2 linked regions of the Bacillus pumilus genome follow. The protein of the gene in region 2 interacts with the protein of the main gene of each other region in a pairwise test. Links are inferred from orthologs where the notes say so. Each region holds a gene or a part of one and is shown on either strand. Other genes may lie near its edges. The genes, in order: prmA and rplK.

The links.
Region 1: the proteins of rplK (region 2) and prmA interact in binary tests that used the Escherichia coli proteins (3 or more experiments, as listed by UniProt). The link is inferred for Bacillus pumilus from one-to-one orthologs.

Annotation. Positions count from the first base shown.
Region 1 is NZ_CP047089.1:3,180,598-3,183,838, forward strand. Bases 313-3,223 are described here. They hold prmA (50S ribosomal protein L11 methyltransferase), read right to left. Parts: upstream 2,281-3,223; coding sequence 1,345-2,280; downstream 313-1,344. Other genes in these bases: mtaB (tRNA (N(6)-L-threonylcarbamoyladenosine(37)-C(2))-methylthiotransferase MtaB), read right to left, coding at 313-551; GPS65_RS15810 (16S rRNA (uracil(1498)-N(3))-methyltransferase), read right to left, coding at 551-1,321; dnaJ (molecular chaperone DnaJ), read right to left, coding at 2,303-3,223. In the rest of the region: more of mtaB, read right to left, coding at 1-312; more of dnaJ, read right to left, coding at 3,224-3,241. UniProt on the Escherichia coli protein: Methylates ribosomal protein L11.
Region 2 is NZ_CP047089.1:3,310,589-3,313,773, forward strand. What follows is about bases 234-3,088. They hold rplK (50S ribosomal protein L11), read left to right. Parts: upstream 234-1,375; coding sequence 1,376-1,801; downstream 1,802-3,088. Other genes in these bases: rpmG (50S ribosomal protein L33), read left to right, coding at 234-288; secE (preprotein translocase subunit SecE), read left to right, coding at 324-500; nusG (transcription termination/antitermination protein NusG), read left to right, coding at 671-1,204; rplA (50S ribosomal protein L1), read left to right, coding at 1,901-2,599; rplJ (50S ribosomal protein L10), read left to right, coding at 2,858-3,088. In the rest of the region: RNA polymerase sporulation sigma factor SigH, read left to right, coding at 1-62; more of rpmG, read left to right, coding at 139-233; more of rplJ, read left to right, coding at 3,089-3,185. UniProt on the Escherichia coli protein: Forms part of the ribosomal stalk which helps the ribosome interact with GTP-bound translation factors.

The sequences.
Region 1 (3,241 bases), 130 kb from region 2 along the record:
AGCTGCTGCGCTTGGTTGATGACCTCTTCTGGATCTCGAGAACGAAGAAGTCCGCGCGCCCAAGGAATAATGCAGAATGTACAGAAGTTGTTACAGCCTTCTTGGATTTTCAATGACGCACGTGTTCTGTCTGTAAAGGCAGGAACATCGAGTTCTTCAAACACACGTGCTTTCATGATATTGCCAACCCCATTAATCGGCTGTCTTTCTCTGCGAAATTCTTCAATGTAACCGAGTAATTTATGTCTGTCTTGTGTTCCCACGACAATATCAACACCAGGAATCGCCATGATTTCTGCTGGAGATGTTTGCGCATAACAGCCTGTTACACAAATGACACCATCCGGGTTATGACGAATGGCTCTTCTAATGACTTGGCGGCTTTTTTTATCGCCTGTATTCGTGACCGTACATGTGTTAATGACATATACGTCTGCTTTTGATTCGTACTCTTTTCTTTCATAGCCTGCTTCTTTAAACAGCTGCCAGATCGCTTCTGTTTCATAGTGATTGACCTTACAGCCAAGTGTATGGAACGCTACTGTTCCCATCATGATTCACCTCTTAATAACTCTGTTTGATAAGATATAGCAGAAAGCGCGTAAAGAGGAGCTGTTTCTGTTCTTAAAATGCGTGGTCCGAGCCCGCAAATGACTGCACCAAGCGTTTCAAGCGCTTCAATCTCCTTTTCTGCCAAACCGCCTTCAGGACCCAAAACAACTAGCAAGGTTTGTCCGCCTTTCATTTGTTGGAGCACAGTTTGAAAGCGGCTTTGCTCTCCTTCTTTCGATGATTCTTCGTATGCAACGACACATTTATCGAATTCACTAGCTAATTGAGTCAGCTCTTTAAACGTTGATACTGGATAAACATGAGGAATGATATTCCGGTAGGACTGCTCAGCTGCTTCTTTCGCAATTTTCTCCCAGCGATCTCGTTTTTTATGTGACTTCTTTTGGTCAAGCTTTGTAATAGAACGAGCCGCTTGAAAAGGGATAAATGCACTTGCGCCAAGCTCTGTGCCTTTTTGGATAATCAGCTCAAGTTTATCTCCTTTTGGGAGACCACTCGCAATTGTGACCCTTACAGGAAGTTCTCTGTCCTGATTTGTCCAGCCTTCAAGGTGACAAAGGACTTCTTCCTTTGTTATTGTATCAATTTTACTGAGCGCTTCAAAGCCGTCTGTCGTTAAACAAAGGATTTCCTGCCCTGCTTTCATGCGCATGACGTTGGAAAGGTGATGTACATCTTCACCTTTGATGACGATAGCTCCCTTTGCGATCACTTCTTCTTTCGTGAGGTCGATAAAATATCGTTGCATACGTGTCCTGACACCTACTCGCTTTATTTTTTCGCTATAATGCTGACCCAATCTTCCATTGATAGCACTTCAACAATGTCAAAACCTGCTTCTTCTAATGCTGTTTTGACTTGTAATTTCTTTTGTCCAATGATGCCTGAAGTAATGAAATAGCCATCTTTCTTCAATAAGTCATAGGCTTGATCTGTAAAGCGCAAAATCACTTCTGCGAGAATGTTGGCGACGATCACATCATGTTCACCTGAAATCCCATCAAGTAAGTTATTTTGCTTGACCGTTACTTGTTCACTTACACCATTTAGCTCGATGTTTTGCTTCGCACTTTCAACCGCAACGGTGTCGAGATCAAAGGCTTGAATGTCCTTTGCACCAACCATCGCTGCTGCCACACTTAAAATCCCAGAGCCTGTTCCAACATCAATTACCGTATCGTTTTCCTTCACATAGCGCTCAAGCGCCTGAATACAAAGAACCGTTGTTGGGTGTGTCCCTGTTCCAAATGCCATTCCTGGATCCATTTCAATAATCAGTTCATCAGAATGAACCGGCGTATATTCTTCCCACGTTGGAACGATGGTGAATTTTTCAGAGATTTTCACAGGATGATAGTATTTCTTCCATGCGGTGGCCCATTCTTCTTCATTTACTTCACAAATGGACAGCGTATTTCGCCCAAGATCAATATCGTATAGAAGAAGATTGTTGATGGCTTCTTTGATCTCATCTACCGTTTCCATTAAAAAGCTATTCATTGGAAGATAGGCTTTGACGATGACCCCTTCTTCAGGATAGTCATTCGGATCGAGCTGGTAGATCTCACCGTATACATTTTCACGTTCCTTGACTAAATCAAGCGGGTCCTCAATCACGACACCACTCGCACCTGCTTCATGCAAAATATTGGTGATTGGTTCCACCGCTTCATTTGTTGTATGGACGCTAATTTCTGACCACTTCAATACTACCAACTCCTTATCCGTCTTACTCGCCTTTAAATGCGCGTTTTACCTTATCGAAGAAGCTCATTTCTTGTTCGTCCGGTTTATTTCCGCTCACTTCAGCAAATTTTCTAATGATATCTTTTTGATTGTCCGTTAAATTTGTTGGTGTGACGACTCGTACAACGATATGCTGATCGCCTTGACCATAGCCGCGTACATTTTTCACACCTTTTCCTTTAAGTCTAAATTTCGTGCCAGTTTGTGTGCCAGCAGGGACTTTCAATTTTACTTTACCGTGTAATGTCGGCACTTCAATTTCGTCACCTAATGCAGCTTGTGCAAAGGTTAACGGCATTTCGCAGTAAATGTCATCTCCGTCACGCTCAAAGAATTCATGCGAGCGCACATGGAACACAACAAATAAATCGCCTGGAGGCCCTCCATTTACACCTGGCTCCCCTTGACCAGACACTCTGAGCTGCTGACCATCGTCAACACCAGCTGGGATCGTCACATTGATTTTCTTACGCTTACGCACCTTACCAGAGCCGCCACATGTAGAACATTTGTGATCGATTTGTTTTCCTGTTCCGCTACAGTAGTTACATACTCTGCGGTTGACCACTTTACCAAACGGAGTTGATTGCTCAACATTTAATTGACCGGAGCCGCCGCAATGTGAACATGTCTTCGCATCTGTCCCAGGCTTTGCCCCTGATCCATGGCATGTTTCACATGATTCCTCGCGAGGTATTTCAATCGTTGCTTCTTTCCCAAATGCTGCTTCTTCAAATGAAAGCGTCATTGTATATTGCAAGTCTGCTCCTTGACGTGGTGCATTTGGATCTCTTCTTCTGGCTCCACCGCCAAAAATACTAGAGAAGATGTCATCAAAGCCACCGAAGCCGCCAAAGTCTCCACCTCCGCCAAAACCGCCGCCACCAAAGCCTTGGTTTGGATCGGTATGACCGAACTGGTC
Region 2 (3,185 bases):
CACTCCAAAGAGTAAAGAGAAAATTAGAGAAATATTTAGAGCTTCGCGAGATTAGTCTCTAATCAAACCTATATTGACAGCTTTTTCGACACTGTGATAAGGTACTAAGGAAATGATGTCGAGAAAATAGGTGTAAATATGAGGAAAAAGATTACTCTAGCCTGTAAAGACTGCGGAAGCCGCAATTATACGACAATGAAAAGTGATGCTTCAGCAGCTGAAAGATTAGAAGTTAAGAAATATTGCAAGACTTGTAATTCACATAAAACACATTTAGAAACGAAGTAAGATTTGCGTTCTTTAATCTGTGGAGGTCTTTTACAATGCGTATTATCAGTTTCTTAAAAAGTGTCGGAAAAGAAATGAAGAAGGTCAGCTGGCCAAAGAAAAACGAAATGATTCGTTACACAATCACTGTTATTTTAACAGTCGTATTCTTTGCAATCTTTTTCTCTTTTCTTGATATAGGAATCTCACAATTAATCGAATTAATTCATTAATACTTGAATAATGGTCTGCTGAACGTGCTATAATAGATCATAATATGACTTGCCAAAAAACCCGTTTTACGGGTTTTTTCAATTGCTTGAAAATATTTACCGGTACTCGAGATTCGTCAAATAGACATTACGAAATGTGGGGAGGGAAGGACTGAATAGTCCTGAACGAAATGGAAAAGAATTGGTATGTTGTGCATACGTACTCTGGCTATGAAAACAAAGTAAAAGCGAACTTGGAAAAGCGTGTTGAATCAATGGGCATGCAAGATAAGATCTTCCGCGTTGTCGTACCAGAAGAAGAAGAAACAGACATTAAAAATGGTAAGAAAAAAGTTGTCAAAAAGAAAGTATTCCCTGGCTATGTCCTAGTGGAAATCGTGATGACTGACGACTCTTGGTATGTAGTTCGTAACACACCAGGTGTCACAGGGTTCGTTGGATCAGCTGGATCAGGCTCAAAGCCGACAGCCCTACTACCAGGCGAAGCTGAAACCATTCTGAAGAGAATGGGTCTTGAAGAACGCAAAACAGAAATCGACTTTGAATTGAAAGAAACAGTCAAGGTCATCGACGGACCATTTGCTAACTTCACAGGCTCTATCGAAGAGATTGATTACGATAAAAGCAAAGTCAAAGTATTTGTTAATATGTTTGGTAGAGAAACACCCGTGGAACTTGAGTTCACGCAGATCGATAAATTGTAATTCAAAAGAGCTTGAAATGAGTGTATAGAAGTGGTAATATAGCAAAGGTACGTCTTGAGTTCGCTCAAGATCGCTAGCTAGTTATTTCGTCATTCATATAAAGAATGAAGTTGTTGAGTGGGAGGGGGATTCCCCTATTACCACATCACGGACTTTAAGGAGGTGTGTCTCGTGGCTAAAAAAGTAGTTAAAGTTGTTAAATTGCAAATTCCTGCTGGAAAAGCTAACCCAGCTCCACCAGTTGGACCTGCACTAGGTCAAGCCGGTGTTAATATCATGGGATTCTGTAAGGAGTTTAATGCTCGTACAGCTGACCAAGCTGGTCTTATCATTCCTGTTGAAATTTCGGTTTTTGAAGACCGTTCATTTACATTTATTACTAAAACTCCACCTGCTGCAGTTTTACTTAAAAAAGCAGCTGGTATTGAGTCTGGTTCTGGTGAACCTAACCGTAATAAAGTGGCAACTGTTAAGCGTGATAAAGTACGCGAAATCGCGGAAACAAAAATGCCTGACTTAAACGCTGCTAGCGTTGAATCAGCTATGCGCATGGTTGAAGGTACTGCACGCAGTATGGGTATTGTCATCGAAGATTAATTTATTGTCTTGTTGGGTTGCGAGTTTGGTTTTGACAAGTTCGCAACCCTTATTCGTGGGAGGTTATTCCGCTAAAACCACATAAGGAGGATTTTTATAATGGCTAAAAAAGGTAAAAAGTATGTAGAAGCTGCTAAGCTAATCGAACGTACTAAAGCGTATGATGTAGCTGAAGCTGTCTCTCTTACAAAAAAAGCAAATACAGCGAAATTTGATGCGACTGTAGAAGTTGCTTTTCGTTTGGGCGTAGACCCTCGTAAAAACGATCAACAAATCCGCGGTGCAGTTGTACTTCCTAACGGAACTGGTAAAACTCAACGCGTTCTTGTGTTCGCTAAAGGCGAAAAAGCAAAAGAAGCAGAAGCTGCTGGAGCAGACTACGTTGGAGATTCTGATTACATCACTAAAATCCAACAAGGCTGGTTCGAATTCGATGTAATCGTTGCAACACCTGACATGATGGGTGAAGTTGGTAAGATCGGTCGTGTACTTGGACCAAAAGGTCTTATGCCAAACCCTAAAACAGGAACTGTTACATTCGAAGTAGAAAAAGCAATCAATGAAATCAAAGCTGGTAAAGTAGAGTACCGCGTTGATAAAGCTGGTAACATCCACGCGCCAATCGGAAAGGTTTCTTTCGAGGACGAAAAGCTTGTTGAGAACTTTGCAACAATCTATGACACAATCCTTAAAGCAAAACCTGCAGCGGCTAAAGGTGTATACGTGAAAAACGTTTCTGTTACATCTACTATGGGCCCTGGCGTGAAAGTGGATCCATCTTCTTTCTCTGCAAAATAAATCTTGACTTATCACAATCATTTTGATAATATCAAAATGTTGTAAAATAGAATATGTCCATTTATACCGTAGACAGCAGGGGCCTTATGGCTTAATTAACCCGCCGAGGTGTATATGTCACAGTCTTACGTTAACGTATGCTTGTATATACAGCCTCCATGTCTTATTGGAGGCTTTTTATATGGAGAACCGTTCGTTAGGAACGTGATGGCCTGATCGGTATAAGTGTTACACAAACAATGTACAGGAGGTGTAACCATGAGCAATGCAATCGATACAAAAAAAGTTGTCGTTGATGAAATTACTTCTAAATTCAAAGATAGCATGTCTACTGTCATTGTAGATTACCGCGGTCTTTCAGTTTCTGAAGTGACTGAACTTCGTAAACAACTTCGTGACGCTGGCGTAGAATTCAAAGTTTACAAAAACACTTTGACTCGCCGTGCAGTTGAACAAGTTGAACTAACAGGTTTAAACGATTTCTTAACAGGTCCAAACGCTATCGCATTCAGTAACGAAGATGTTATCGCACCTGCGAAAATCATCAACGAATTTGCGAAAAGCCACGAAGCTTTAGAAATCAAAG